Regions from separate parts of the Streptomyces mobaraensis genome, predicted to be linked through region 1. Evidence: riboswitches for the same ligand, from Rfam matches in the RefSeq annotation. Region 1 holds a riboswitch; each other region holds the start of a gene.
What was found. A riboswitch is a leader RNA that binds a small molecule or an ion and turns the genes downstream of it on or off. The one in region 1 is predicted to bind cobalamin.
Positions count from the first base shown of each region.

Region 2: it holds a riboswitch for cobalamin, as region 1 does, so the genes downstream of both, metE (5-methyltetrahydropteroyltriglutamate--homocysteine S-methyltransferase) here and K7I03_RS10735 (ribonucleoside-diphosphate reductase subunit alpha) in region 1, are expected to answer to the same signal.
Region 3: it holds a riboswitch for cobalamin, as region 1 does, so the genes downstream of both, K7I03_RS13835 (FecCD family ABC transporter permease) here and K7I03_RS10735 (ribonucleoside-diphosphate reductase subunit alpha) in region 1, are expected to answer to the same signal.
Region 4: it holds a riboswitch for cobalamin, as region 1 does, so the genes downstream of both, K7I03_RS03210 (Nickel transporter NicT) here and K7I03_RS10735 (ribonucleoside-diphosphate reductase subunit alpha) in region 1, are expected to answer to the same signal.

Region 1 is NZ_CP083590.1:2,544,350-2,551,761, forward strand. Features, by position in the region: gene K7I03_RS10720 (DUF3311 domain-containing protein) at 25-306, shown strand; gene mctP (monocarboxylate uptake permease MctP) at 303-1,928, shown strand; gene K7I03_RS10730 (hypothetical protein) at 1,936-2,397, opposite strand; adenosylcobalamin-variant (AdoCbl-variant) riboswitch at 2,646-2,746, shown strand; gene K7I03_RS10735 (ribonucleoside-diphosphate reductase subunit alpha) at 2,919-5,330, shown strand; gene K7I03_RS10740 (ribonucleotide-diphosphate reductase subunit beta) at 5,321-6,343, shown strand; gene K7I03_RS10745 (YciI family protein) at 6,502-6,930, shown strand; gene def (peptide deformylase) at 6,968-7,412, opposite strand, start outside.
Region 2 is NZ_CP083590.1:1,118,768-1,126,179, forward strand. Features, by position in the region: gene K7I03_RS04615 (CGNR zinc finger domain-containing protein) at 1-102, opposite strand, end outside; gene abc-f (ribosomal protection-like ABC-F family protein) at 168-1,802, opposite strand; gene K7I03_RS04625 (hypothetical protein) at 2,061-2,252, opposite strand; gene K7I03_RS04630 (alpha/beta fold hydrolase) at 2,281-3,324, opposite strand; gene K7I03_RS04635 (hypothetical protein) at 3,874-4,179, opposite strand; gene K7I03_RS04640 (2'-5' RNA ligase family protein) at 4,495-5,085, opposite strand; cobalamin riboswitch at 5,255-5,498, shown strand; gene metE (5-methyltetrahydropteroyltriglutamate--homocysteine S-methyltransferase) at 5,662-7,412, shown strand, end outside.
Region 3 is NZ_CP083590.1:3,235,516-3,242,927, forward strand. Features, by position in the region: gene K7I03_RS13805 (LmeA family phospholipid-binding protein) at 1-156, shown strand, start outside; gene K7I03_RS34320 (putative leader peptide) at 323-403, shown strand; gene K7I03_RS13810 (sulfurtransferase) at 520-1,362, shown strand; gene K7I03_RS13815 (DUF1416 domain-containing protein) at 1,408-1,695, shown strand; gene K7I03_RS13820 (DUF3099 domain-containing protein) at 1,852-2,130, shown strand; gene K7I03_RS13825 (DsrE family protein) at 2,158-2,523, opposite strand; gene K7I03_RS13830 (FABP family protein) at 2,800-3,405, shown strand; cobalamin riboswitch at 3,400-3,529, shown strand; gene K7I03_RS13835 (FecCD family ABC transporter permease) at 3,630-4,718, shown strand; gene K7I03_RS13840 (ABC transporter ATP-binding protein) at 4,718-5,488, shown strand; gene K7I03_RS13845 (ABC transporter substrate-binding protein) at 5,539-6,573, shown strand; gene K7I03_RS13850 (Fur family transcriptional regulator) at 6,593-7,030, shown strand; gene ygfZ (CAF17-like 4Fe-4S cluster assembly/insertion protein YgfZ) at 7,084-7,412, shown strand, end outside.
Region 4 is NZ_CP083590.1:784,064-791,475, reverse strand. Features, by position in the region: gene K7I03_RS03225 (cytochrome P450 family protein) at 1-74, shown strand, start outside; gene K7I03_RS03220 (YIP1 family protein) at 298-888, opposite strand; gene K7I03_RS03215 (APC family permease) at 996-2,528, opposite strand; cobalamin riboswitch at 2,835-3,057, shown strand; gene K7I03_RS03210 (Nickel transporter NicT) at 3,090-4,232, shown strand; gene K7I03_RS03205 (class I SAM-dependent methyltransferase) at 4,365-5,204, shown strand; gene K7I03_RS03200 (alpha/beta hydrolase family protein) at 5,226-6,467, opposite strand; gene K7I03_RS03195 (ArsR family transcriptional regulator) at 6,600-7,412, shown strand, end outside.

The DNA.
Region 1 (7,412 bases):
ACCGCACGGGGACGGAGCCGTCGCATGTCCGAACCACCCGCTTCCGCACCACCCGACGCCGCCGACGGCCGCCGCAAGCCGGTCGTGACCCTCCCGATGGTCGTCGCGGGCGTCTGTCTCGCCCTGCCGTTCGGCGCGATGCTCTGGGTCGACTCCTATGCCCGGCTGAAGCCCGCGTTCATCGGCATCCCGTTCTTCTACTGGTACCAGATGCTCTGGGTCGTCATCTCGACGGCGCTGACGACCGTCGCGTACGTGCTCGTGCGCCGGCAGGAGCGGGAGCGGAAGCGGGGTGGGCGGGCGTGAAGGACGGCGTCAACGGTGTCGCGCTCACCGTCTTCATCATCTTCTTCCTGGGCGTCACGGTCATGGGCTTCTACGCCGCGCGGTGGCGGCGGGCCGAGAACGCCGACAACCTGGACGAATGGGGGCTGGGCGGGCGCTCGTTCGGCACCTGGATCACCTGGTTCCTGCTCGGCGGCGACCTGTACACGGCGTACACCTTCGTCGCCGTGCCGGCGGCCGTCTACGCGGGCGGCGCGGCCGGGTTCTTCGCCGTGCCGTACACGATCCTCTGCTACCCGCTGGTCTTCACCTTCCTGCCGCGCCTGTGGTCGGTGTCGCACAAGCACGGGTATGTCACCTCGTCCGACTTCGTCCGGGGCCGCTTCGGCTCCCGGGGGCTGTCGCTGGCGCTCGCCCTCACCGGCATCCTCGCCACGATGCCCTACATCGCCCTCCAACTGGTCGGCATCCAGGCCGTGCTGGACGTGATGGGGATCGGCGGCGGCTCCAACTGGTTCATGAAGGATCTGCCGCTGCTCATCGCGTTCGGCGTGCTGGCGGCCTACACCTACTCGTCCGGGCTGCGGGCCCCCGCCCTGATCGCGTTCGTCAAGGACGCGCTGATCTACATCGTCATCGCGGTCGCCATCATCTACATCCCCATGCGGCTCGGCGGGTTCGACCACGTCTTCGCCAAGGCGGGCGAGGCGTTCTCCGTCAAGAACCCGGACACGGGCAAGCCGCGCGGCGCCCTGGCGACCGGGCCGGACGCGCAGTGGGCGTACGCGACCCTCGCGCTCGGCTCGGCGATGGCGCTGTTCCTCTACCCGCACTCGGTGACGGCGGTGCTCTCCAGCAAGAACCGCAACGTCATCCGCCGCAACACCACGATCCTGCCGCTGTACTCGCTGATGCTGGGGCTGCTGGCGATGCTCGGTTTTATGGCGGTGGCGGCGGGGATCAAGGTGAAGAACGGGCAGCTGGCCATCCCGCAGCTCTTCGAGGACATGTTCCCGGACTGGTTCACCGGCGTCGCCTTCGCGGCGATCGGCATCGGCGCCCTGGTCCCGGCGGCCATCATGTCCATCGCCGCCGCCAACCTCTTCACCCGCAACATCTACAAGGACTTCCTGCGGCCGGACGCCTCGCCCGCGCACGAGGCGAAGGTCTCCAAGCTGGCGTCCCTGCTGGTGAAGGTGGGCGCGCTCGTCTTCGTCCTCACCATGGACAAAACGGTCGCCATCAACTTCCAGCTGCTGGGCGGCATCTGGATCCTCCAGACCGTCCCCGCCCTGGTCGGCGGCCTGTTCACCCGCTGGTTCCATCGCTGGGCGCTCCTGGCGGGCTGGGCGGCCGGCATGATCTACGGAACCTGGCGCGCGTATGACACCCCGAGTGCCACCCAGGACCACTTCGGCAACACCAACCTCATCCCCTTCATCGGGGAGAAGGGGTACATCGGGCTGACGGCGTTCGCGCTCAACGTGCTCGTCGCGGTCGTGCTGACCCTGGTGTTCAAGGCGCTCGGCACACCGGACGGCGTGGACGAGACGAAGGCGTCCGACTACACGGCGGACGCGGGCGACCCGGGCGTCCAGACGGAACTGCCCCCCGCGACGGCGGGGGCACCGGGCGGCCACTGACGCCCGGCTACCACCGTCGGCCCCCGCCTCGCCGGCGGGGCCGCGGCCGGCCGGGCCAGCTCGCCCAGCGCAGCGCCTCCGCCTCCCCGGGCGGCAGCAGGCCCGCGCCGACGAGCGCGGCGCGACCGGCCTGTCTGCCGGCGATCAGATAGCCGAGGTCGGAGGAGTCCGCGTCGTGGTAGTGGCCGTCGGTGACCAGGACGGCGGCCGCCACCCCGCCGAGCCCCTCCAGCAGGCCCCGCCGCAGCGCCGGGAGGTGCTCCCGGGGCAGCAGCTCCTCCGGCACGGCACTGAGCAGCTCCAGCCCGCCGCCCGGCCCGGGCGGTTCGACGTCCGCGACGATGTGCGCGTAGGGCCCGCAGCCGCCGAGATTGAGCCGCACACAGACCCGGATGCCCGGCACGGGCCGGGGCAGGGCCGACACGACGGCAGACTCGGGCCCGCCTGTGATCGATCTCCCGTTCGACATGAACGGATCGTACGAGCGTCCGGGACCGGGCGAAGCCGGATCGGCGGACGCCGCGGCCGGAGCCGCTCCTACGCTTTTGTGAAGCCCGGACGCTCGTGCCGTCTCCCGCCCGGCGAGCGGCGATCGCTTCCGTGAACGAAGCCCCAAAGTGCCCTCCCGTTAGCACATTCCGCGACCGCTCCATGACGTGACGACACAACATGTGGGGGCACGCGCGACCGTCGGCACTAGATGTATGCTCGTCCTCGCTGTCGCCGCAGGGGAATCCGGTGGAAATCCGGAACTGTCCCGCAACGGTGTACGTACGGGCCCAATCCGCCCGTTCCGCAGTCCGAGGACCTGCCGGCAGCACGCCATCGCCGGGCCCGCCCGGTACGGCGTCTGAACACGTCCGGGCCTCGCGGGTTGGGCCGGTGGACGCCCGCGCGCACGCCTCGTACGGCTTCCGTACGCCGTCGGCTGCGCGTGCGCGCTCCCCTGCCCTCCCGCCGGGCCCCCAGCCGAGCGAGGGAGAGCCACACGTGACGATCGCGCCCGCGGAACCTGCTTCAGGTCCGGTTTCAGTGCCCGAGGCGGACACGGTAGCGACCGGCGGCCCCGGGACCGCGCTCCTGCGCACCCTGACGGAGCTCACCGCCGACCTGCCCGCCACCGACCCCGGCAAGGTCGCCGCCGCCGCGCTGCGCGGCCGGCACCCCGGGTCGGACGAGGCCGAACTGCGCTCGCTGGCCACCGAGGCCGCGGCCGGGCTGATCTCCGAGGAGCCCGAGTACTCGCGGCTCGCCGCGCGGCTCCTCACGCTCGCCATCGCCGAGGAGGCGGCCGGGCAGGGCGCGGTCTCCTTCTCCGCGTCCGTCGCCACCGGCCACCGCGAGGGCCTGATCGCCGACGAGACCGCCGCGTTCGTGCGCGAGCACGCCGAGCGGCTGGACGCGCTGGTGGACGCCGCCCTCGCCGACGGCGCCGACGACCGCTTCGGCTACTTCGGCCTGCGCACCCTGCACAGCCGCTACCTGCTCCGCCACCCGATCACCCGGAACGTGATCGAGACGCCGCAGCACTTCCTGCTGCGCGTGGCCTGCGGCCTGGCCGAGGACGGATCGGTCCGCGCCCTGGAGGACGTGGCCGAGCTCTACCGCCTCACCAGCACCCTCTCGTACCTCCCTTCCTCCCCCACGCTCTTCAACTCCGGCACGCGCCACCCGCAGATGTCGTCCTGCTACCTGCTGGACTCGCCGCTGGACGAGCTGGACTCGATCTACGACCGCTACCACCAGGTCGCGCGGCTGTCGAAGCACGCGGGCGGCATCGGCCTGTCCTACTCCCGCATCCGGTCCCGCGGTTCGCTGATCCGCGGCACCAACGGGCACTCCAACGGCATCGTGCCGTTCCTGCGGACGCTCGACGCCTCCGTCGCCGCCGTCAACCAGGGCGGCCGGCGCAAGGGCGCGGCCTGCGTCTACCTGGAGACCTGGCACGCGGACATCGAGGAGTTCCTGGAGCTCCGCGACAACACCGGTGAAGAGGCCCGCCGCACCCACAACCTCAACATCGCGCACTGGATCCCGGACGAGTTCATGCGCCGGGTCGAGGCGGACGCGGACTGGTCGCTCTTCTCGCCGGCCGACACGCCCGACCTGGTCGACCTCTACGGCGACGAGTTCGACGCCGCGTACCGGAAGTACGAGGCCGAGGGCAAGGCCGTCAAGGCGATCCCGGCGCGGGTGCTCTACGCCCGGATGATGCGCACCCTGGCGCAGACCGGCAACGGCTGGATGACGTTCAAGGACGCCGCCAACCGCACCGCCAACCAGACCGCCGAGCCCGGCCAGGTCGTCCACTCCTCCAACCTCTGCACGGAGATCCTGGAGGTCACGAACGACGGCGAGACCGCGGTCTGCAACCTCGGTTCCGTCAACCTCGCCGCCCACCTGGGCACCGATGGCGAGATGGACTGGGAGAAGCTGGACCGGACCGTCCGCACGGCCGTCACCTTCCTCGACCGCGTCGTGGACATCAACTTCTACCCGACCGAGCAGGCCGGGAGCTCCAACTCCCGCTGGCGGCCGGTCGGTCTGGGCCTGATGGGCCTCCAGGACGTCTTCTTCCGGCTGCGGCTGCCCTTCGACTCCCCCGAGGCGAAGGCCCTGTCCACCCGGATCTCCGAGCGGATCATGCTCGCGGCGTACGAGGCGTCCGCCGACCTCGCCGAGCGGCACGGCCCGCACCCGGCCTGGTCCGCGACCCGCACCGCGCGCGGCGTGCTGCACCCGGACCACTACCCGAACACCGAGCCGACCTGGGCCGAGCGCTGGGACGCGCTGCGCGCCCGGATCGCCTCCGTCGGCATGCGCAACTCGCTGCTGCTGGCCATCGCGCCGACCGCGACGATCGCGTCCATCGCCGGTGTCTACGAGTGCATCGAGCCGCAGGTTTCGAACCTGTTCAAGCGCGAAACGCTCAGCGGTGAGTTCCTCCAGGTCAACACCTATCTGGTGGAGGACCTGAAGAAGCTCGGCGTGTGGGACCGCACCACGCGCGACGCGATGACCGACGCCAACGGCTCGATCCAGGACATGAACTGGATCCCGCAGGAGGTGCGCGACCTCTACCGCACCGCCTGGGAGATCCCGCAGCGCGCCCTGATCGACATGGCCGCGGCCCGCACCCCGTACCTGGACCAGAGCCAGTCGCTCAACCTGTTCATGGCCTCGCCCACCATCGGCAAGCTCAGCTCGATGTACGCGTACGCCTGGAAGCAGGGCATCAAGACCACGTACTACCTGCGCTCGCGCCCGGCGACCCGGATCGCCCGCGCGGCGTCCGGTGGCGGCGCCGCCCCGGCCACCGTCCCCGTCCAGCAGGCCGCGCCCGACGCGGACGCCATCGCCTGCTCCCTTGAGAACCCCGAGTCCTGCGAGGCATGCCAGTAATGTCGAACGAACAGAAGAACCTGCTCGACCCGGGCTTCGAGCTGACCCTGCGCCCCATGCGGTACCCGGACTTCTACGACCGCTACCGCGACGCGATCAAGAACACCTGGACCGTGGAGGAGGTCGACCTCCACTCCGACGTGGCCGACCTCGCCAAGCTCTCCCCGGGCGAGCAGCACATGATCGGCCGGCTCGTCGCGTTCTTCGCGACCGGCGACTCGATCGTGGCCAACAACCTCGTGCTGACGCTGTACAAGCACATCAACTCCCCCGAGGCGCGGCTGTACCTGTCGCGGCAGCTCTTCGAGGAGGCCGTGCACGTCCAGTTCTATCTGACGCTGCTGGACACCTACCTGCCCGACCCGGACGACCGCGCCGCCGCCTTCGCGGCCGTGGAGAACATCCCGTCCATCCGGGAGAAGGCCCAGTTCTGCTTCAAGTGGATGGACTCGGTCGAGAAGATCGACAAGCTGGAGACGAAGGCCGACCGCCGCCGCTTCCTGCTCAACCTGATCTGCTTCGCCGCGTGCATCGAGGGTCTGTTCTTCTACGGCGCGTTCGCGTACGTGTACTGGTTCCGCTCGCGCGGTCTGCTGCACGGTCTCGCCACCGGCACCAACTGGGTGTTCCGTGACGAGACGATGCACATGAACTTCGCGTTCGAGGTCGTGGACACCGTCCGCCAGGAGGAGCCCGACCTCTTCGACGACGCGCTGCGGCAGCAGGTCACCGACATGCTGAAGGAGGCCGTCGAGGCGGAGCTGCAGTTCGGCCGCGACCTGTGCGGCGAGGGCCTGCCGGGCATGAACACCGAGTCCATGCGCGAGTACCTCCAGTGCGTCGCCGACCAGCGCCTCCAGCGCCTCGGCTTCGCCCCGGTCTACGGCTCGGAGAACCCCTTCTCCTTCATGGAGCTGCAGAACGTCCAGGAGCTGACCAACTTCTTCGAGCGCCGCGCCTCCGCGTACCAGGTGGCGGTCGAGGGCACGGTCGCGTTCGACGACGAGTTCTAGGCCGCGGTTTCCGAGCGGGCCCTTCCGGAGTTCTCCGGGAGGGCCCGCTCCCGTTCTCGCGAAAAACCGGCGACACGGCGGCCGGGGCGCCCGTACCGTCCGCACCTGCGGGGAGGCTAGGTGGTCAGGGGGCAGCAACGGGACAGGAGAAACACCTGATGCGCGTCATGATGATCGTCAAGGCGACCGAGGAGTCCGAGGCCGGCGTGCTGCCGACCCGGGAACAGGTCGCCGACATGCAGCGGTACAACGAGGCCCTGGCCAAGGCGGGCGCGCTGCTGGCCGCCGACGGGCTGTGGGCGTCCTCGGAGGGCGCCCGGGTGGTGTTCGCGGGCGGGAAGCCCAGTGTGATCGACGGGCCGTTCGACGAGATCGGCGAGCTGATCGCCGGCTACTGGGTCATCCGGGTGGACTCGATGGACCAGGCCCGGGAGTGGGCGACCCGGATCCCGTTCCGGGAGGGCGTCGTCGAACTCCGGCGGATCTTCGAGCCGGCCGACTTCCCCTCCGACGTGCTCCCGCCCGAGGAGGCCGCCCGGGTGGAGGCCCTGCGCGAGGAGGCGCGGGGGCGGTCCGGCCTGGTGTGACACCGGGCCGAACCCCGCGAGCGCACGCCCCGGCGGGTCAGTCGTTGGGGACGACCGGGTAGCGGGGCGTGCCCTCGGCCATCTGCCGGAGCGCGTCCTTGCGGTCGCGCTTGGAGAGGCGGTCGATGTACAGGTAGCCGTACAGGTGGTCCGTCTCGTGCTGGAGGCAGCGGGCGAAGTAGCCGGTGCCCTGGACGGCGATCGGGTTGCCGTTCATGTCCTGGCCGCGCACCACCGCGTAGTCGGGGCGGGCCAGCGGGGCGTACGCCGTCGGGACGGACAGGCAGCCCTCGTTGGAGTCGTCGAGGATCCGGCGGTCGGCGGGGAGCTCGTCCAGGACCGGGTTGCAGACGTGGCCCACGTGCCGGACGCCCTCGTCGTCCATGCAGTCGTAGACGAACACCTTGAGGTCGACGCCGATCTGGTTGGCGGCGAGGCCGACGCCCTCGGCGGTCCGCTGGCTGGCGAACATGTCGTCGATG
Region 2 (7,412 bases), 1.4 Mb from region 1:
CGGCGTCGCGAACATCTCGAACCGCGCCGTGCGGCGCGCCCGGAGCGTGGCCGCGAAGTCCAGGGCCGGGTTGCCGCACACGAAGACGTGGTCCAGGTTCACGTCACCATCCTGGCGGGTGACACCCGTACCCCGCAAGGACGGCCGGACCGGTGTGCGCGCCCGGCTCAGGCGTCCGGCGCCCCCGTCTCCGTCAGCTCGCCGTCGGCGACCCGCAGCCACCGGTCGACGCCGATCCGTCGGAGGAACCGCTCGTCGTGGCTGACCACCACGAACGCGCCGCGGTAACAGGCCAGGGCGCTCTCCAGCTGCCCGACGCCGACGAGGTCGAGGTTGTTCGTCGGCTCGTCCAACAGCAGGAGCTGCGGGGCGGGTTCGGCGCACAGGACGCAGGCGAGCGTGGCGCGCAGCCGCTCGCCGCCGGAGAGGACGCGTACGGGCAGCTGGGCCCGGGGGCCGCGGAACAGGAACCGCGCGAGCAGGTTCATCCGCTCCGCCTCGGGCCGGCGCGGGGCGGCCGCCGCGAAGTTCTCCGCGACGGTGCGGTCGGGGTCGAGGAGGTCCAGGCGCTGCGAGAGGGAGGCGATGCGCCCGTCGGCGCGCCGGACGGTCCCGCCGTCCGGGGCCAGTTCGCCGGAGAGCAGCCGCAGCAGCGTGGTCTTTCCGGCGCCGTTGGGCCCGGTGAGCGCGATGCGCTCGGGGCCGCGGACGGTGAGGTCGACGCCGTCTCCGGCGAACAGCTCGCGCCCGCCGTGGCGCACCCGCAGCCGCTCGCCCAGGATGAGCGTGCGGCCGGCGGGGACGTCGGTGTCGGGCAGCTCCAGGACCAGCCGCTGCTCGTCCCGCAGGGCGCGGCCCGCCTCGTCGAGCCGGGCCTGCGCCTCGTGGACGCGGGTGGCGTGCGTCTGGCCGGCCCGGCCTGCGGACTCCTGGGCGCCGCGCTTCATGTTCCCGGCGAAGATGCGCGGCAGACCGGCGTTCTTGAGGTTGCGGGCGGCGTTGCTCGCCCGCCGCTCGGCCCGCTCCCGGGCCTGCCGCATCTCGCGCTTCTCCCGCTTCAGCTCCTGCTCGGCGTTGCGGATGTTCTTCTCCGCGACCTCCTGCTCGGCGCGGACGGCCTGCTCATACGCGGTGAAGTTCCCGCCGTGCAGCCGCAGTTCGCCCCGGTCCAGCTCGGCGATCCGCTCCATGCGGTCCAGCAGGGCCCGGTCGTGGCTGACGAGCAGGAGGCTGCCATTCCACTCCGAGAGGACGTCGTAGAGCCTGTGACGGGCGTCGGCGTCCAGGTTGTTGGTCGGTTCGTCCAGCAGCAGCACGTCCGGGCGCTTGAGGAGCTGTGCCGCCAGGCCGAGGCTGACGATCTGGCCCCCGCTGAGCGTGCCCAGGGTCCGGTCGAGGGCGAGCCGGCCCAGCCCGAGCCGGTCGAGCTGGGCACGGGTGCGCTCCTCGACGTCCCAGTCGTCGCCGATGGTCGTGAAGTGCTCCTCGCTCACGTCGCCGGACTCGACGGCGTCGATGGCGCGGATCACCGCGTCGACGCCCAGCACCTCGGCGACCGTGGGTTCGCCGGTCAGGGGCAGCGTCTGCGGGAGGTAGCCGACCGTGCCGTGGATGGTCACCGACCCGGCGGACGGGCGGAGTTCACCGGCGATCAGTTTCAGCAGGGTGCTCTTGCCGGAGCCGTTGGGCGCCACCAGCCCGGTGCGGCCCGCGCCGACGGTGAAGGAGAGGTCGTCGAAGACAGGGGTGTCGTCGGGCCAGGAGAAGGAGAGGCGGGAGCAGATGACGGTGATGTCGGACATGGAGGTGACCTCATGAGGAACAGAGGGCAGGGCCCTCCGCCGCGGCAAAAGCCGCCGCGCGGAGAGCGCACCGCACCTGAACAGGGAAAGAGGGGACGACGAGATGACCACGACGGCGGTACCGCCCGAAGCGCGCCTGCCGGTGGCCGATCAGATCCGGGTATCACCCGGAGATGTCGTCGTCACCCACCATGTCCGTCTCCTCTGCGAAAGGTCACTGACGCCGCGTACCCTACCAGGCCCGGCGCGGAGGCCGCCCTAGAGCCCCAGATCCCAGGCCAGGCAGCCGAGATGGGTCCGCACCCCGGGGTCACCGCCGCCGTACTCCGGCGGCGCGGCCGGCGCGGCCGCCTTCTCCTCGGTCATGTCCTCGTAGGCGATCCGCTCGGGCAGCGCGCCGAAACGCGCCTGCCGCACCGCGGAGTAGCTGTCCCGCATGGCCATCTTCATTCCTCCTCCTGACGGAGTTGACGAACGGTCAGAGCCGGTCGGCGTCGACGACGGCCCGGGCGAACGCTTCGGGCGCCTCCTGGGGCAGGTTGTGACCGATGCCCTTCAACGCCCGGTGGTCGTACGGGCCCGTGAACCGGTCCCGGTACGAGGAGCCGTCGCCGGGCGCCGTGAACGGGTCGCGCTCGGCGTCGAGCGTCACCGTCGGCACGGCGATGAACGGCCGGCCCGCGAGCCGCTTCTCGTACGGCTCGTAGCGCCGCTCCCCCTCGGCGAGGCTCAGCCGCCAGCGGTAGTTGTGGATCACGATGGCGGCGTAGTCCGGGTTCTCGAAGGCGGCAGCCGTGCGCTCGAAGGTGGCGTCGTCGAAGTCCCAGGTCGGGGAGACGGTGTCCCAGACCAGCCGGGTGAGATCGTGGCGCTTGTCCCGCTGCTCCATCGCGGCCCGGCCACGCTCGGTGGCGAAGTAGTACTGGTACCACCAGGCGCGCTCGGTCGCGGGCGCCAGCGGCCGCTGGTTCGCCTCCAGGTTGACGACGAGGTAACCGCCCACGGAGACCAGGGCCTTGCAGCGCTCGGGCCACAGCGCCGCGACGATGCCGGCGGTCCTGGCCCCCCAGTCGAATCCGGCCAGCACCGCCTTCTCCAGCCCGAGCGCGTCCAGCAGGGCGACGGTGTCGAGGGCGAGGGCGGACTGCTGCCCGTTGCGGAAGGTCCGGCCGGAGAGGAAGCGCGTCGTGCCGTGGCCGCGGAGGTAGGGGACGACCACCCGGTACCCCTCGGCCGCGAGGAGGGGCGCGACGTCGACGAAGCTGTGGATGTCGTACGGCCAGCCGTGCAGACAGACGACCGGCGGCCCGTGCGCCGGCCCCAGCTCCGCGTAACCGACCTCCAGCAGACCGGCTCTGACCTTCTTGAGCGTGGGAAAGGCGCCCTGCCGGCGAGGGCCGGCCCGCCGCTCCGTGGCGGCCTGCGCCGCCTCCGATGCCCCCGACACCCCCGGCAGCGCGACGGTGACCGCACCGCCGGCCCCGAGGCCGAGCACCTTGCCGAACGTACGCCGATCGATCATGCCGAGCCCTCCGTGCGTCGCGAAGTGCCTGCGCCCGCTGCGGGCGTGCGGACGACTATGACACAGGGTGCGTCACCGGTCAAACAGGTGACGCGAGCCAACTCGGCGCAGTCGGCGCGTGCTTGAGTCCGTGCCACGCTGGAGAAACCGCTCAAGGAGCCACAGAAGGAGCTCTGCCTGGTAGGCGATGTGCGGGAGCCGGCCGGCCGGCCTTTGTCAGGCGGTCCGCGCATGAGCGGGAAGCGGGAGTTCGGCCCCGGTCCGAACCGGGTCGGCGGGGTGCACCGACGGTCCGGCCGACGGTGAACGAGGCGAGGGCGCCCTCCAGAGCGCGCCGCGACTGGCGCGCCCGGCCGGGACGGGTGCCGGGAGCACACCGAGGGAGCCACCCTCGAACGGCGAGGTACGGGCGAACGGCGGAAACACCGGACGGACGGCCTTCGGGGCGCTAAGGTCCCTCCCTTAGAGCCCCGGAGAGCCCGAAGAGCCCCGAGGGGCGCCGGTTGGGTCGGCGCCCCTCGGTCCTTGCTTGCGCGGGTGCTGTCTCCGTCATTGCTCCCCGGAGCAGTTGCCCTGGACGGTCACCCAGATGTTGCTGTCGGGGGTGGTGCCACTGGCCACGATGCCCCAGGGGTAGCAGTTCTTCGGGAGCTTGCTGTTCGCGTTCGCGCGGGCGCCGTCCAGCGAGCCGGCGACCCCGGTGACGTAGACGTAGTAGGTGGACGAGCCCTCCGTCACCGCTCCCCGGGCCGGCGCGGCGGTGGCGGCCGACGCCGGGGCGGCCAGCGCCACGCCGGCGAGCAGGGTCGCCGCGACCGCGGTGAGTCCGGCCGTCCTCCGTAACTTTCCGTTCAAGGAATCCTCCCCATCAACTCTCCCAAGACGCACATCAGTTACGCCATACGTAAGAAATCTAGGGCAACCTCGCGCGCCGCGACAGTGTTGTTCCATGTGCAACCATCTTTCGTAACTGCCGCTCCCAGGACGGGTGAAGGCCCAGCCTGTCCCCCGCGACGCTGCTTTCCCTGACGGCCGGCCCGACGGGCACCCCGACACCGGGGACGGCTTGCCGGACCGGTCGCACGGCCGCCACCACGGCGGCCGAACCGTCCGCCGGCACACGACGCGGCGACGACGGCCTCACGACGCGCCGCGCCCCACTCCGTTTCCTCACCGGCGCCGAACCCCTCGGTCCCCCGCCCACCGCACCTCCCCCGCCCCCAGCGTGACCACGGCCCGCGTCCGCATGGGCTCCTCCCCGCGCCGCGAGAGCACCACGATCTCCTCGACCTCCCCCGGCATCGGGCCCAGCCGGGCGGCCAGCTCGGCGGCCAGGGCACGCGGCTCCGTGGTGCGCCCGAGGGAGAGGTGCGGGACGAAGCGCTCGCCGCGCCCGCGGCACAGCGGGAAGCGGGACGCCAGCTCGTCGTGCAGGCGCGCCCAGGGGGCCAGGGCGCCGCCCGCCGCCGGGTCGAGCCACACCGTCGCGTACCGCCGGTGCCGGAAGTACCGCACGCCCGCCGGCCGGACCGGGAAGGCCGGGCATTCGGCCGCCGCGGCGGAGAGCAGCGGCAGGGCCCGCGGGAAGTCCTCCTCGGGTACGAAGCCGAACAGCAGGTTGACGTGCGGTGGCCACCGCCGCACCTGCGGGTCGTACCTCCGGCGGATCTCCTGGATCGCCGGCCAGTGGGCGCGCGGCGGCAGCCACGCGACGGCCGTCCGGGCCGTCGGCGCCGCCTCCAGGACCAGGTCGCCGTCCACCCTTCCATGGTCCCGGCCGCACCCGGTCCGCACGAGTCGGACGGCCACCGCCCCTCCCACCGCACGCCCGCCACGCGTCCGCTGTCTCTCCCGCCGCACGCCCGTCCCACGTGTCCCACCTCACCTTCCGCATCACGAACTCCCTTCCGTCCCGGGCCCCGCACCCTCTAGGCTGACGAGCGCAGCTGGTTCGCCCCGCCCGCCAGACGGGAGCGTCGCAAGAGGGAACCCGGTGGGAATCCGGGACTGCCCCGCAGCGGTGAGCGGGAACGACCGCCGTCATACGCACTGGGCCCGACGCACGGGGCCCGGGAAGCGACGGCCAGTAGGTGTCTCGTACGGAGTCCGACGGGTTCCGTACGCCACGAGGCGCGCCCGCGAGTCCGAAGACCTGCCACCTGCCCGCGCGCGAACCACTCGTGCGCGGACATCCCGGTGACCTCGAGGGCGGGTCGGCGTACATACCAGGCGGACGACCGCGCCATGCCGCGCGCGCCCGGCCCGCCCGGTCCGTCACCCTTCGCGCTCTCGTCCCGTTCCGGGATCTCAGGGATCCATCTCGCGAAGGAGATCTCCGTGACCAGCAAGTCCGCAGCCGCGGCAGCACGGGCCACCGTGTACGGCTACCCCCGCCAGGGCCGGAACCGTGAACTCAAGAAGGCGATCGAGGGCTACTGGAAGGGCCGGGTGACGGCCGACGCCCTGCGCGCCACCGCCGCCGGCCTGCGCCGGGACACCTGGGAGCAGCTGGCCGCGGCCGGCCTCCACGAGGTGCCCACCGGCGACTTCTCGTACTACGACCACGTCCTCGACACCACCGTCATGGTCGGCGCGATCCCCGCCCGGCACCGGGCCGCCGTCGAGGAGGACGCCCTGGCCGGGTACTTCGCGATGGCGCGCGGTACGCAGGACGTGGCGCCGCTGGAGATGACCAAGTGGTTCGACACCAACTACCACTACCTGGTGCCGGAGCTGGGTCCGGACACGGTGTTCCGTGCCGACTCCGCCCGGCAGGTCGCGGAGTTGAAGGAGGCCCTCGCCCTGGGGCTGGCCGCCGCCCGGCCGGTCCTCGTCGGGCCCGTCACATACCTCCTGCTCGCCAAGCCCGCGCCGGGCGTGGACCCGGACTTCGTCCCGCTCACCCTCCTGGACCGCCTGCTGCCGGTGTACGCGGAGGTGCTGGCCGACCTGCGGGCGGCCGGCGCCGAGTGGGTGCAGCTCGACGAGCCCGCTCTGGTGCAGGACCGCACCCCGGCCGAACTGAACGCCGCCGAGCGCGCCTACCGCGATCTCGGCGCGCTGCCCGACCGCCCGAAGCTGCTGGTCGCCTCGTACTTCGACCGGCTCGGCGAGGCCCTGCCCGTCCTCGCCAAGGCGCCGGTGGACGGGCTCGCCCTGGACTTCACCGAGGCCGCCGCCGCCAACCTCGACGACCTCGCCGCCGTCGGCGGCCTGCCCGGCAAACGCCTGGTCGCCGGCGTCGTCAACGGCCGCAACATCTGGGTGAACGACCTGGAGAAATCCCTCGCCACCCTGGGCACGCTACTCGGCCTGGCGGACCGGGTCGACGTCGCCGCGTCCTCGTCCCTGCTGCACGTCCCCCTCGACGCGGCCATGGAGCGCGACATCGCGCCGCAGATCCTGCGCTGGCTGGCCTTCGCGCGGCAGAAGACGCGCGAGATCGTCACGCTCGCCAAGGGCCTCGCCCAGGGCACCGACACCATCGCCGCCGAACTGGCGGCCAACCGGGCCGACCTCGCCTCCCGCGCCGCCTCCCCGATCACCCACGACCCGGCTGTCCGGGCCCGGGCCGCCGCCGTCACGGCCGCCGACGCCCGCCGCTCCCTGCCGTACGCCGAACGTGCCGGCGCCCAGCGCGCCCGCCTCGGCCTGCCGCTGCTGCCGACCACGACCATCGGCTCCTTCCCGCAGACCGGCGAACTCCGCGCCGCCCGCGCCGACCTGCGCGCGGGCCGGATCGACACGGCCGGCTACGAGGAGCGCATCAGGGCCGAGATCCAGGAGGTGATCACCTTCCAGGAGAAGACCGGCCTGGACGTCCTGGTGCACGGCGAGCCCGAACGCAACGACATGGTCCAGTACTTCGCCGAGCAGCTCACGGGCTACCTCGCCACGCAGCACGGGTGGGTGCAGTCGTACGGCACCCGCTACGTCCGCCCGCCGGTCCTCGCCGGTGACATCTCCCGGCCGGAGCCGATGACGGTGCGCTGGACGACGTACGCCCAGTCGCTCACCGGCCGTCCCGTCAAGGGCATGCTGACCGGGCCGGTCACCATGCTCGCCTGGTCGTTCGTCCGCGACGACCA
Region 3 (7,412 bases), 690 kb from region 1:
GATCTGCCGGGGCTGGAGGGGCTGATTCGCTCGAAGACGGATTTCGAGCGGGAGATCACCGGGTTGCCCCGGGGGATCAAGCTGGAGAAGCTTGAGACGAATGAGAAGGGTGTGGAGATCACACTGGGTGGGACGGGTGTCCGCCTGGCGGGATGAGCCCCAGCCCCGCCCCTTCGCCGTTTCCTGGGGCTGCGCCCCAGACCCCCCTTTCGCGGCTCCGCCGCTCGTCCTCAAACGCCGGACGGGCTGAAATGCGAGACAATTCGTCTCACATAGCGACACACCGGTGACACCCCTCCCCCACCCTCCCTACGATCGCATCATGAGGCGACAGGCGGATCTCACCAAGCGGCGGGCAGTCGACCTGTGCCGTGTGGCCGCCATGCTGTGTCGTCGTGCCTGACGGGGCTCCGCCCCCTCTTCGGCCGGCCGCTCCGGCCCCCCTCCCGCATCACCGCCATGTGCCGGCGCCCGGCGCGCCGTCGGCGTACCTCAGCAACTGCCCCGGAGGAGAACAGCATGAGCCGCAATGACGTCCTGGTGGATGCCGACTGGGTCCAGGCCCGCATCGACGCAGGCGACGCCAAGACCGTCATCGTCGAGGTCGACGAGGACACCTCGGCCTACGACAAGAACCACATCAAGTCCGCCATCCGGATCGACTGGCGGACGGACCTCCAGGACCCCGTCCGCCGCGACTTCGTGGACCAGGCGGGCTTCGAGGAGCTGCTGTCCGCGAAGGGCATCGCCAACGACGACACGGTCGTCCTCTACGGCGGCAACAACAACTGGTTCGCCGCCTACGCCTACTGGTACTTCAAGCTCTACGGCCACCAGGACGTCCGCCTCCTCGACGGCGGCCGCAAGAAGTGGGAGCTGGACTCGCGCGACCTGGTCGCCGAAGTCCCGCGGCGGCCCCGCACGGAGTACAAGGCCAAGCCGCAGGACGCCTCGATCCGCGCGTTCCGGGACGACGTGCTGGCCGCGATCGGCAGCCTGAACCTGGTCGACGTCCGGTCCCCCGACGAGTTCAGCGGCAAGCTGCTCGCCCCCGCCCACCTCCCGCAGGAGCAGTCGCAGCGCCCGGGCCACGTCCCGTCGGCGCGCAACATCCCCTGGTCCAAGGCGGCCAACGACGACGGCACGTTCAAGTCGGACGACGAACTCCGGGCCGTCTACGAGGGCGCGGGCGTGGACCTGACGAAGGACACCATCGCGTACTGCCGGATCGGCGAGCGGTCGGCGCACACCTGGTTCGTCCTGCACGAGCTGCTCGGACAGCCCAACGTCCGCAACTACGACGGTTCCTGGACCGAGTACGGCTCCCTCGTCGGCGTGCCGATCGAGCTCGGCGCCAACTGACCCGCCCGAGCGACACCACCAGGACCACGAGGAAAGGTACGCAGCATGTGTGGAGCCAAGGCCGGCGGCCCCGACGCCTCGACGGCCAAGCCGGGCGAGACGACCATCCAGGGTTCCGTGACCCGTGACGGGGTGCCCGTCGCCGGTTACGTGCGTCTGCTGGACAGCGACGGCGAGTTCACCGCGGAGGTCCCCACCTCCGCGACCGGGCAGTTCCGCTTCTACGCGGCCGAGGGCACCTGGACGGTCCGCGCGCTCGTCCCGGGCGCGACCGCCGACCGTACCGTCGTCGCCCAGGAGGGCGGGCTGGCGGAGGTGGCCATCGCCGTCTGAGCGAGCCGTACAGAGCACGGCGCCTCGCGCGCCGGACGGCCGGAGGGCCGCACCCCGGGGTTTGGACGACCTGATGGCGGGGTGCGGCCCTCCGGCACGCCCTCGGACGGGCCGCGCGCGCTGTACGGCGACCGGGCCCCGCCGTACCGTTGAAGCATGTACGCGCGGCGGCGCCACCTGTACTTCGCCATGATGGGCACGTGCGTCGGGACGTTCGTCCTGGCCTGGGCCGTCGTACGGCTGTGGTCCGTGCCCGCCGCCATCGGCATGTGCCTGTTCGCGATGGTCATCCCCCCGGTGGCGGCCATCGTGGCCAACCGCCGGGGCCCCGACGACCGCTGGTGGGACGAGGAGACGGGCGACCCCGAGTCCGACCGCTGGTGGAACGAGCTGGACGACCGGCGCGGCCGCGACGACCAGCGGGACGGCCCGTGACGGCTCAGCAGAACGATCAGTGACGGCTCAGTAGACCAGTGCCTGCACGCCGTCCGCCATGGCCTCGCCGACGAAGACCTGGGCACCCGCGATGCGCGCGCCCTCGATCAGGTCCTTCTCCTCGATGTCCCGCCGCGCCGCGCACTGCGTGCAGACGGTGATCATGCCGCCGCCCGCCCGGATGCCGTCGATCAGCTCCGGCAGCGGCGCCGCGTGCGGCAGTTCGAACTCCGCCGCCCGGCCCGGCAGGGCGAACCAGGACGACTCCCCGGTCAGCCACAGCGAGACCTCGACGCCGCTCGCGACGGCGACGGCCGCCACCGTGAACGCCTGCGAGCACCGCTCGGGCGCGTCCGCGCCCGCCGTCACCTTGATCACGAGCTTCTTCCGCATGGGATCACTGTAGGCCGGGCGCCCGTTCCCGGGGGCTCGTGCGGCCCGTACCACCTCACACCGCCGTTCCGGACCGGGCCGACTAGACTCGTCGCAGGTCCGTAACCCCTCACTCCGACCGAGGAGCGCGCTCGTGCTTGAGGCAGTCTTCACCACCCTGCTGGTCCTGGTCGCCGTCGGCGTTCTCTCGTTCGCCGGGCTGACCTGGAAGAAGCTGTACCAGGGCCAGCGCTGAGCCTCCCCGACCACCCCCTACAGATCGTCTGAGCTGAGCCCATGATCGAGATTCCGTCCGACCTCCACCGGGACCTGGTGCCCCTCGTCTTCCTCCTCGGCAAGTGGGAGGGGGCGGGCGTCGCCGACTTCCCGGGCTCCGAGAAGTGCAACTTCGGGCAGGAAGTCACCTTCACCCACGACGGCCGGGACTTCCTGGAGTACGTCTCGCACAGCTGGGTGCTCGACGCCGAGGGGAACAAGGTCCGCCCGCTGGAGACCGAGAGCGGCTACTGGCGGATCGACAAGGACCGCAAGGTCGAGGTCGTCATGATCCGCGACCAGGGCGTCGTCGAGGTCTGGTACGGCGAGCTCGCCGACAAAAAGCCGCAGATCGACATCGTCACGGACGCGGTCGCGCGGACCGCCGCGTCCGGCCCGTACTCCGGCGGCAAGCGCCTCTACGGGTACGTCAAGGGCGACCTGATGTGGGTCGGCGAGAAGGCCACCCCCGAGGTGCCGCTGCGGCCGTACATGTCCGCGCAGCTGAAGAAGACCGCCGACGTGGCCGCTCTGGAGGAGTGGGCGCGGAACCTGCCGGACGACCTGCCGGACGGCGTCTCCTTCTTCCGCCCGGACGGCACCCCCTACAACCCCGAGCAGCCGTAAGCCCCAGGCTGCCGTACGAAGCGCCCCGCGGGGGAAGTCCGGTCGAAGTCCGGCGCTGACCCGCAACGGTAGGCAGAGCACCCGCTCTGCGAGCCCGATCACCCGCGGCGGTGTCAGCTCCTGACAACTCGCCGTGGACTGCGAGGGGAGGCCCCCCGCGGCGCGGCGGGGCTCCTCCGGGCACGTCTCGCCCGGGCCCACGGCCCGAGCCGAAGGCGTCCCCCTTGGCGACCACCGCACACGCCCCGCCCGGCCCCGGCACCACCGCACCGGCGCGGCGGATCCCGCTGCCACCCCTGCTCGCCGGGCTGGCCGTGGCCCTGCTCGGCTCCCTGCTCTGCTGCGTCGCCCTCGGCTCCTCCGGCATCGGCTGGGGCCGGGTGCTCCACTACCTGGGCGCGGGGCTGACCAGCGGCAGGATCGGGGCGGACGAGGTCTCCGCCTACACCATCGTCTGGGAGCTGCGCTTCCCGCGCGCCCTGCTGGCGGCCGTGGTCGGCGCCGGGCTCGCCGCCGTCGGCGTGGCCACCCAGGCGCTGGTCCGCAACGCCCTCGCCGACCCGTTCGTGCTCGGCATCTCCTCCGGCGCCGCCGTCGGCGCCAACGCGGTGCTCCTCTTCGGCGTGCTCGGCTCGCTGGGCGTCTGGGCGCTGTCCAGCGCCGCGTTCCTCTCCGCGCTCGCCTCCATGGCCCTGGTGTACGCGGCGGCCCGCGGCACCGGGCACGGGCTGACCCCGCTGCGGCTGGTGCTGGTCGGGACGGCCATGTATTACGGCTTCTCCGCGATCACCACCCTGATGGTCTTCAGCGCGGACCGCGGCGACGCCGCCCGCTCGGCGATGATGTGGCTGCTCGGCAGCCTGGGCGGGGCGAGCTGGCAGTCCGTGCCGATCGCCGCCGGGGCCGTGCTGCTGGGCCTGGGTTATCTGCTGTGGTCGGCGCGCGGCCTGAACGTGCTGGCCATGGGCGACGAGACGTCGTCCGCGCTCGGCGTCGACCCCGAGCGGCGGCGCCGGGTGCTGTTCGTCGTGGTCGCGGCCGTCACCGGTGCCGTGGTGGCCGTCAGCGGCGCCATCGGCTTCGTCGGGCTGATGGTCCCGCACGCCACCCGGATGCTGGTCGGCGCCGACCACCGCCGGGTCCTCGCGGTCGCGCCGCTGCTGGGCGCGGTGCTGCTGGTGTGGGTGGACGTCGTCTCGCGGCTGTTGCTCGCGCCCGTCGAACTGCCGGTCGGGGTGATCACGGCGCTGATCGGCGTGCCCTGTTTCATCCTGCTGATGCGCCGGCGCGGCTACACCTTCGGAGGGGCCTGATGCGGGTCGACATCGAGGACCTGTCGGTCGAGGTGGCCGGCGCCCGGCTGGTCCGGGACGTGGAACTGCGGGCCGGGAGCGGGCAGTTCGTCGGTGTCGTCGGCCCCAACGGCAGCGGGAAGTCGACGCTGCTGCGGTGCGTCTACCGCGCGCTGCGGCCGACGCACGGCCGGGTGCTGCTGGACGGCGACGACCTGCACGGGCTCACCGCCCGCGAGGGCGCCCGGCGGCTGGCGGCGCTGCCGCAGGAGTCGGGGAGCGAGTTCGACTTCACGGTCGCCGAGGTCGTCGCGATGGGCCGGCTGCCGCACCAGCGGGGAGCCGGCCGCACCTCCCGCGAGGACACCGACGTCTGCGCGGCGGCCCTGGAACGGGTCGGCGCCGGGCATCTCGCGGACCGCGGCTTCCTCACCCTCTCCGGCGGCGAGAAGCAGCGCGTCCTGATCGCGCGCGCCCTCGCCCAGCGGCCCAAGGTGCTCGTCCTGGACGAGCCGACCAACCACCTGGACATCAGCCAGCAGCTCGAAGTCCTCGCGCTGGTACGGGACTCGGGGCTCACCGTGCTCGCCGCGCTGCACGACCTCAACCTCGCCGCGACCCACTGCGACGTCCTGTACGTCGTCCACGGCGGGCGGCTCGTCGCCTCCGGACCGCCGGACGAGGTGCTGACGTCCGGGCTGCTGGCCGACGTCTTCGGCGTCCGGGCGCACCGGGTGCCCCACCCGGTGTCCGGCGTCCCGCAACTCCTCTTCGACCGCCTGCCCCGGTGATCCCGGTGACCCCGGTGACCCCCTTCCCCAGGAGCCCCGCCATGCGAGCCATGCGCACCGCCCGCGCCCTCGTCTGCCTGACCGCCGCCCTCGCCCTCGCGGGCTGTGGCGCCCAGGTGGACGACGAGAAGACCGACGACGCCAAGAAGGCACCGGCCTCCGGCCACTACCCCGTCACCATCGAGAACTGCGGTGTGAAGACGGTGTACGACAAGGCGCCGCGCCGGGTGGTGACCAACGACGTGGGCATCGCCGAGATCATGTTCGCCCTCGGCCTGGAGGACCACATGGCCGGCTACGTGGCGCCGGACTACAAGACCAGCCGCGAGGACGACATCCCCTGGAAGGACGGCTACGACAAGGTCAAGCGGCTGTCCACCAAGCAGATCAACAAGGAGATGGTCCTCGACGCCAGGGCCGACCTCGTCTTCGCCGGCTGGAACTACGGCTTCGGCGAGGGCGACGGCTTCACGCCCGCCGCGCTCAAGAAGCTGGGCATCGGCTCGTACGTGCTCACCGAGTCCTGCCGCAGCGGCAGCGGCAAGGAGCGGGGCGTGATGCCGCCGCTGGAGGCGCTCTACACCGATCTCACCACCCTGGGGAAGATCTTCGACGTCGAGGACCGGGCGGCGAAGCTCATCGCCGGGTTCAAGAAGAAGGTCGCGGACGCGCAGGCCGCGATCCCGGCGGACGGCAAGCGGCCCAAGGTCTTCCTCTACGACGACGGCCGCGACAAGCCGGTGACGGCCGGCGCCTACGCGGGGCCGCACGACATCATCACCAAGGCCGGCGGCGACCACGTGATGAGCGACCTGAAGGACACCTGGACGACCGTCGGCTGGGAGACGGTGGTCGACCGGCGGCCCGACGTCATCGTCATCAACAACTACGGTGACGTCACCGCCGAGGAGAAGCGGAAGTTTCTGCTCTCCTACCCGCCGCTGGCCGACGTCCCGGCCGTGAAGAACAAGCGGATCTTCGTCCTCGACTATGTGGACCTCGTGGAGAGCCCGCGCAACCCGGACGCCGTCGCGGCCCTGGCCGGCTACCTCAAGGAGGTCCGGGAGGGGGTCGGGGAAGGCTGACCCCGCCTAGACTGGAGGCGTGGTGGACACCGACTGGCAGAGCGATCTCCGCAAGCGCGGCTACCGGCTGACGCCCCAGCGCCAGCTCGTCCTGGAAGCGGTGGACCGGCTGGAGCACGCGACGCCGGACGACATCCTCACCGAGGTCCGCAAGACGGCCGGCGGCATCAACATCTCCACCGTCTACCGGACGCTGGAGCTCCTGGAGGAGCTCGGCCTGGTCAGCCACGCCCACCTCGGCCACGGCGCCCCGACGTACCACCTCGCGGACCGGCACGACCACATACACCTGGTCTGCCGGGACTGCACCGGGGTGATCGAGGCGGGACTGTCGGTGGCGGCCGACTTCACCGAGCGGCTGCGCGCGGAGTTCGGCTTCGAGACGGACATGAAGCACTTCGCGATCTTCGGCCGGTGCGGGTCCTGTGCCTCGGGGAAGGCTCCGGCCGGCTCATAAGGCGGACCGTACGGGGCATCGGCCCACGCCCGCGCGAGTCGTAGGCTGGGCGCATGCTGCGTCAATCCAAGAGCCCTCTGCTGTCGCTGCCCGGCGCCGTCCCCGCCGAGGGCCCGGACGAAGGCGTCGCCGCGCACTACGGCGACCCGTTCCGCGAGCAGCGCGCGCTCGCCGACGGGTCCGGCTTCGTCGACCTCTCCCACCGGGGCGTGGTCGCCGTCTCCGGCGACGACCGGCTGAGCTGGCTGCACCTGCTGCTCACCCAGCACGTCAGCGAGCTGCCGCCCGGGCAGGCCACCGAGGCGCTGATCCTCACCGCCAACGGCCACATCGAACACGCCCTCTCCCTCGTCGACGACGGCACGACCGTCTGGGCCCACGT
Region 4 (7,412 bases), 1.8 Mb from region 1:
GTCCGTCCATTCGCGCGCGTGGCTTGATTTCGCTCCCCGTGCGCTGGTCGGCCACAAGCCGAACACGTTTTTGATGCATAACCCATCCTTGATGAGGTAGAACTGTCTTCGAGCCCGCCCGGTGTGCATCCCCCGTCGCACCGGGCGGGCCTTCGCATGCCCGGAGCCGGGCGCACGGCGAACCGGCCCGCCGCGGTGACGGGCCGGAGGCCGGGGACGCTCCGCGACGGGCCGGAGGGGCCGGGGGACGCTCCGCGCGGCGCCGGAGCGCCGGGAGCCGCCCGGGGCGGCGCTCGGTCAGCCGCTGCCCGGGGGGAACTTCAGCAGGGCCACCGCCGCCAGCATCTGGATGCTCACCGCCGCCACCGCCTTGCGGGTCGGCAGGTGGTGCTGGCCGCGGATCAGGAGGGTGGCCAGGGCGCAGCCGAAGACGGCGGAGGCCGCGGCGGTGGCGCGGACGGGGATCGAGGCGCTCGGGAGGCAGGAGTCCAGGACCAGCCGGGGGAGGTCGGTGGTCCAGAAGACGAGGACGAACAGGCTCGCCGTCGGCCCGGGCCGGCCGTTGCCGCCGAGCCGGCGGGCGATGGCGTGGGTGACCAGGCCGAGCAGCACGCTGGCGAGCAGGACCACTCCCGAGCCGATGGCCATGGCCTCCAGGGCGAGCGCGGGGCTCACGTCCCACTGGGCCCAGAACGAGTCCTTGGCCATGGTCCCCAGCGCCCCGCAGAGCAGGCAGAGGAACATGGCGGCGCCCCAGACGCTCCGGTCCCGGGCCTCGTCGAGCACTTCGACGGGCCGGTACCAGAGCCCGAATATGAGCCGGTGCCAGAGCAGCTTGCGCCGTCCGGAGTCCGGGGGGCGGGGGGACGTCGTGGTGGTCAGGGGCATGGGGACGATTCTCTCACCGCCCTGGGAGGTGATCCCGGGGCGGGCGCGGCGGGCCCTCCGTGCGCCGGATCCCGACGGGGCGTCAGGCGGGCGTTTCGGGTGGTGCGTCAGGCGGGCGTGGGCTCCACCGGGCCGGCGCCGGCGTCCGGTTCGGGGGCGGCCCCCTCACCCGCGTCCCCACCCGTGCCCTCACCCGCGTCCGGCAGGTACTCCTCGCTGATCTCCCGCGGCCCGAACGGCCAGACCCGCTCCACCCGCGCCCACAGCAGGAAGGCCAAGCAGCCCGCGCCGAACCAGGCGAGCGACCACTCGATGGGGTGCCGCCCGGGCGAATTGCGGTCCGCGTAGCCGTAGATGACGAGCCACCCGACCAGCGCCACCAGGCTCGGCAGCGGGTAGAGCCACATCCGGTACGGGCGCGGGAGCGTCGGCTGGCGGCGGCGCAGGACGGTCACGGCCGCGATCTGCCCCAGCGCCTGGACGAGCACCATCACCGTGGTCAGCAGCTGGATCAGCGTCGCCAGGTCCGTGTGACGGCCGATCAGGAAGCCGACGCAGCCGATCGCCCCCATGCTCAGCAGACCGAGGACGGGGAAGCGGTGGCGCGGGTGCAGGGTGCCGAACGCGCGGAAGAACACCTTCTCCCGGGCCGCGTTGTAGGGGATGCGGGAGGCGCCCAGGAGGCCGGTGAAGACCGACGCCACCGCGGTGATCAGGACGAGCACGGTGACGACGTCGGCGGCTCCCTTCCCCCAGGTGCGTTCCAGCACGGCGGAGGCGACGGAGGACGAGGCGACGTTGTCCGCGTCGAGCATGTCCCGCCAGTCCACGACGCCCAGGGTGCCGATCTGGAGCAGCAGGTAGATGCCCATGATGCCGAGGATGGAGTAGATGATGGAGCGCGGGATGGTGCGTCCGGGGTCCTTGATCTCGGCGCCCATGTAGGCGGTCGTCCAGTAACCGCCGTAGTCGTAGATGCCGATGGTCAGCCCCGCCGCGAAGCCGATCCAGAAGTGATTGCTCGTCAGCTCGAAGGCGTGCGAGGGGTAGGTGAACGCCCGGTCCGGGCTGAAGTGGGTGAACGCGGCGGTGATCACCAGCACCACGGCCGCGATCATCACGCCCCAGAGCACCGTGGTGATCCGGGCCATGTTCTCCACCCGCCCCCACAGCAGCGCCACGACGACGACGATGAGCGCGAGCCCGGTCAGGTCCCCCTGGGTCGGGGTCATGCCCGGCCAGAGGTATCCCAGGTACTGCACGAAGCCCATCACACCGCTCGCCATCGCCAGCGGCACGTAGAGCATGGCCGTCCAGACGAACAGGAAGGGCATCAGCCGGCCCGTCCGGTACTGGAATGCCTGCCGGAGGTAGACGTAACTGCCGCCCGCGCCCGGCAGGGACGCGCCGAGCTCGGCCCACACCAGGCCGTCCGCGAGGGCGAGCAGCGCCCCCGCGAGGAAGCCGATGACGGCCTGCGGGCCGCCGAAGGCCGCGACCATCAGCGGGATGGTGACGAACGGGCCGATCCCGCACATCTGGCTCATGTTGATGGCGGTGGCCTGGAACGGCCCGACGCGGCGGACGAATCCGTCCCGGCCGTCCGGCCCGTCGGCCCGCTCTCCCGCTCTCTCCGCCATGGCGGCCACCCTTCCCGTCGGCGCGATACCTGCACTCGTACACCGGCCCGCCCGGCCCGTCCATCACCCCGGACGGAGTGGGCCGGACCGGTGCGCGGCCACCGCCCGAACAGCGCACGGGAGTTGGGGCCCACGGGCCGGACGGGATGCTGGGTGACTCTGGCCGGGCGCTCCGCGCCGAGTCAAGACCCGGGGCGCACGGGGCCGGAGCGCGGCACGGGACGGAAGCCGCTACCGGAACCGGTGCGCCCCCTGAGGCAGGACATGACAATCACCACTCTCGGTGCATCCGCACTGGCAGGGGCGTTACAGTGACCCGGCCGTGGTGTTCGGGAAGACCGGTGCAGGACCCTCCCAGGGGGATCCGATTCCGGAGCGGCCCTCGCCACTGTGATCGGGGAGTGACCGTCCCGTTCCGCGCGGCCCACCGGGCGCGTGGAGCCACTGGCCGCAGCCGGCTGCCGGGAAGGCGGGGGCGGACGCGAACGAACCCGTCAGCCAGGAGACCGGCCACGGCATCTCAGTGAACCGATCCACGAGGTGCTGGAGCGTGAACCCCCAATGACCCTGCCCACCGACGCGTCCACCGGTGCGTCCACCCAAGCCGCCGCCGGGCCGTCCGCCGCCTTCCGCTGGCGCCGCGAGGACACGATGCGGACCGCCGGCCTGCTCGCCGTCATAGCCGCCCTGCACGTCGTCGCCTTCGGCGTGCTCTTCCTGCTCGTCGTCCCCAACGACTACCACGTGGGATCCAAGGTGTACGGCGTCGGCCTCGGCGTCACCGCCTACACCCTCGGCATGCGGCACGCCTTCGACGCCGACCACATCGCCGCCATCGACAACACCACCCGCAAGCTGATGGCCGACGGCAAGCGCCCGGTCTCCGTCGGCTTCTGGTTCGCCCTCGGCCACTCCAGCGTGGTCGTCGCCATGGCCGCGCTGGTCGCCGGCGGCACGCACATGGCCAGCACGCTGATGGACGAGGACTCGTCCACCCACCAGACGCTCGGCGTCGTCGGCACGTCCGTCTCCGGCGGCTTCCTCTACCTCATCGCCGCCCTCAACCTCGTCGCCCTCGCCGGCATCCTGCGCATCTTCCGCGCCATGCGCGAGGGCCGCTACGACGAGGCCGAACTGGAGAAGCAGCTCGACTCGCGCGGCTTCATGAACCGCATCCTCGGCCGGTTCACCCGCTCCATCACCCGCCCCGGCCAGATGTACCCGCTGGGCTTCCTGTTCGGCCTGGGCTTCGACACCGCCACCGAGGTCACCCTGATGGTGATGGCCGGCAGCGGCGCCGCCGCCGGACTGCCCTGGTACGCGATCCTCTGCCTGCCGCTGCTGTTCGCCGCCGGCATGAGCCTCTTCGACACGCTCGACGGCACGTTCATGAACTTCGCCTACCAGTGGGCGTTCTCCAACCCGGTCCGCAAGGTCTACTACAACCTCACCATCACCGGCCTGTCGATCGCCGTCGCCTTCCTCATCGGCACCATCGAACTCGTCGGCGTGCTGCACGAGAAGCTGGACCTGGACGACGCGGTCACCGGCTGGATCGCCGGCCTCAACCTCGACAACGTCGGCTTCGTCATCGTCGGCCTGTTCGTGGTGGTCTGGGCCGCGGCCCTCGCCTACTGGCGCCTCGCCAAGGTCGAGCAGCGCTGGGCCGCGCGCGGCGCGACGGCCCCGGCGGCGGAGGGCTGACGCGCGACGGGCGGGCCCCGGCGGCGTCCCCCTCCGTCCCCCGCCCGCCCGGGATTTCGCGGGGGCGGGACGGACGGACACCGCCGGGGCTACCGTGAGAACGGAAGCGTCCGCTTTTCGACGAGGAGGCCCATGGAACGCGAGAAGATCACCCTCACCGGAGTCCCGGAAACCCTCCTCGCCACCCTCTACGCCCGCGCCGTCGACAGCCGGTCCCGCCACTCCCTGCTGCACGACCGCACGGCCCTGGAGACCGTCCGGCGCATCGACTACGACTTCCGCAGGACGGGCATGGCGTCCGTGAACGCGGCCGGCGTCGCCCTGCGCGCCCGCTGCCTGGACGACTGGACGGCCGAGTTCCTGGCCCGGCACCCGCGCGCGACCGTGCTCCACCTCGCCTGCGGCCTCGACACCCGGGCGCACCGCGTCGCCCGGTTCCCGGAGACCCGCTGGATCGACGTCGACCTCCCCGAGGTCGTCGCCCTCCGGAACCGCCTCCTCCCGCCCGCCGACGGCGACCACCGCACCCTCGCGACCTCCGTGACCGCCGACGGCTGGCTGGAGGAACTCCCCGCGGACCGGCCCGTGGTGGCCGTCTTCGAAGGACTCGTCCCGTATCTGCGGCCGGAGGACGGCGAACGCCTGATCCGGCGCATCACCGCCCATTTCCCGGGCGGACAGCTGCTGTTCGACTGCCTCAACGGCCTGGGCGTCCGAGCGCAGCGGCTGATCCCCCTCTTCCGCAGGACCGGCGCGACGCTCCACTGGGGCATCGACGACCCCCGCGCCCTGGAACGCCTGCACCCCGGCCTGACCTGCCTCGACGTCGTCCGTGGCTGCGACCTCCCCGATGTCCGCAGGGTCCCGCCGCTGTCCCGTGCGGAGGCGCGCCTGACGAGTCTCGTGCCCGGGGTGCGGGATGTGTTCCGGCTGGTGCGCTTCGAGTTCCCGGGCGCCGCGTCCGGCTCTTGAGCCGCTTCCGGCCCCCAGGGCTTACGCGCCGCGGGCTGCCCGGTCGGCCGCCTCCCGCCCGCACGGCGGCAGGTACCGGCCGAAGAAGGAGCGCACCAGCCCCCGCACCGCCGGGACGGACCGCTCCGGCCCGGCCGGGCCGACGAGGGCGTCCCGGTCCCGGGCCGGCATCAGGCCCGCCGCCTGGAGCCGGGGTGCCAGGGCCGCGTAGTCGGTGAACACCCAGTGCCCGGCGCCGTGGAGGAGGCGGCGCCGGGCCCGGCCGCCCGAGCGGGCCAGCACGGCGGGCCAGGAGCGCTCGAACCGCTGGTTCCGGAAGCCGTCCGTGCCGGCCAGCAGCAACGGCCGGTCCGTGCCCTCCCGTGCCACGGGGAACAGCTCCCCGGGCCGGCCGTCGGCGGCCGGCGGGTGGTCGAGGTACCCCTCCAGGTTGACGCCGGCCCGGATCCGGCGGTCCGCGCGCAGGGCCTCCGTCACCGCCGTCCCGCCCAGGGAGTGCCCGTACGCGCCCACCCGCCGCAGGTCCAGGGCCGCGCCGAGCCCCCGGGGCAGCGGGCGCCCGAGCGCCTCCGGTGACCGCCCGGCGGCCGCGTCCGCCAGCCGGTCGAGGACGAACCGGAGGTCCGCGATCCGGGTGTCGGCCAGGACGGTGAAGAGCTCCGGTCCGGGCTCCCCGGTGAGGACGGTCGGCCGCACCCGCTCCCGCCCGGGCGCGGCCACCGGGAACTCCACCTCGCCGGCGTCCCCCGGGTGGTCGACGGCGGCCACCACGTACCCGTGGCTCGCCAGGTCCTCCGCGAGCCCGGTGCCCAGGGTGCGCGGATCCCCGCCCCCGGGGCTGTACAGCAGCACCGGCCGGCGCCCCGCGAGGGCGGGCGCGTCGACGTACGCGTGGGCGCGCGTGGCGGCCCAGTCCACACCCGCCGACGGCAGGCGGTGCACCCGGACGTCGATCTCCGCGAAGAGCGCGGCGGCGCCCGGCGTCATCTGCCGCGCGCGGATCCGGCCCCGGACCGGTCCGGCCGGGTACCACACGGTGACCATCACCTCCCGGACCGGGATCCCGGGCGTCAGCGGGTCGGGCCGGGAACGGTCGACCAGGTACAGCACCGTGGCCCCGACCGGATGCGGACCGCTCGGCGCCGGCAGCCGCAGGACGACCGGCCGGCCCGGGGCGGCCGCGCCCCCGGCCGGCGGCAGCCCCGCGGCCGCCGCGGCGGCGATGACGGACCGTCTGCTCACGGTCGGACGCGTGTACGGCATGATGCTCCCCTTCGTTCGACGGCCCCCGCGCGTCGGTGCGGCGGCCACGACGGGCATGCTGGCCGCCGGCGGCCGGCCCGGACGAACGTTCAGGCCGACGCCGAAACGATGGCGCCCAGGAGGGAGAACCCGTTGCTCCGCGTCCACTTGACGGCGGACGACCTCACCCGGGTGCGGTTCGCGCCCCGCCCGGCCCCGCTCCAGGAGCTCAACGCGGCCCTGAGCATGCTCGTCCGGCCGCGCGACGCGCTGCTGTTCGGCCGGTGGCGGCAGCGGCTCCTCCGCGCCCTGCCGCCCGCCGCCGAACCGCTCGCGGACCTGGTGCCCCTCGGAGCGGCGCCCCGCTTCCTCGACGTCTTCCACGACACCCTCGCCGACGGGCTGGACGCCGTCCGGGCCGCCCCGGACCTGGTCCGCCCGGAGCTGGAACGCGTCCACGGCGGACGCCCGCCGACGCCGTGGGTGCGCGGGCTGCACGCGGACGACCCCGCCGCGTGGCGGCTCCTGCGCCGGGCCCAGCGGGCGGCCTTCGACACCGTCCTCGCCCCGGTCTGGCCGCTGGTCCAGGACCTGCACCGGGCCGAGTTCACCCGCCACGCGGTGACCGCCGCCGAGCAGGGCACCGGCGCGGCGCTCGCCGCCCTGGTCCCGGGCGGTCGACTGCGCGGAACCGTCTGGGAACTGCCGTCCCCCGTCGACCGCGACCTCCGCCCGGCCGGCCGCGGCCTGCTCCTCCTGCCCACCTTCCACTGGACGGGCCACCCGCTCGTCGCCGACCTCCCCGACGGCCCGCTCGCCCTCACCTACCCGGCCGGCCCCGGCCTGCCGCTCGACCCCGCCGCGGCGGAGGGCCCGGCCGAGCCGCTGACCGCCGTACTCGGCCGGACCCGCCACGAAGCCCTGCTCCTGCTGGCGGACGAACACACCACGACCGGCCTCGCCCGC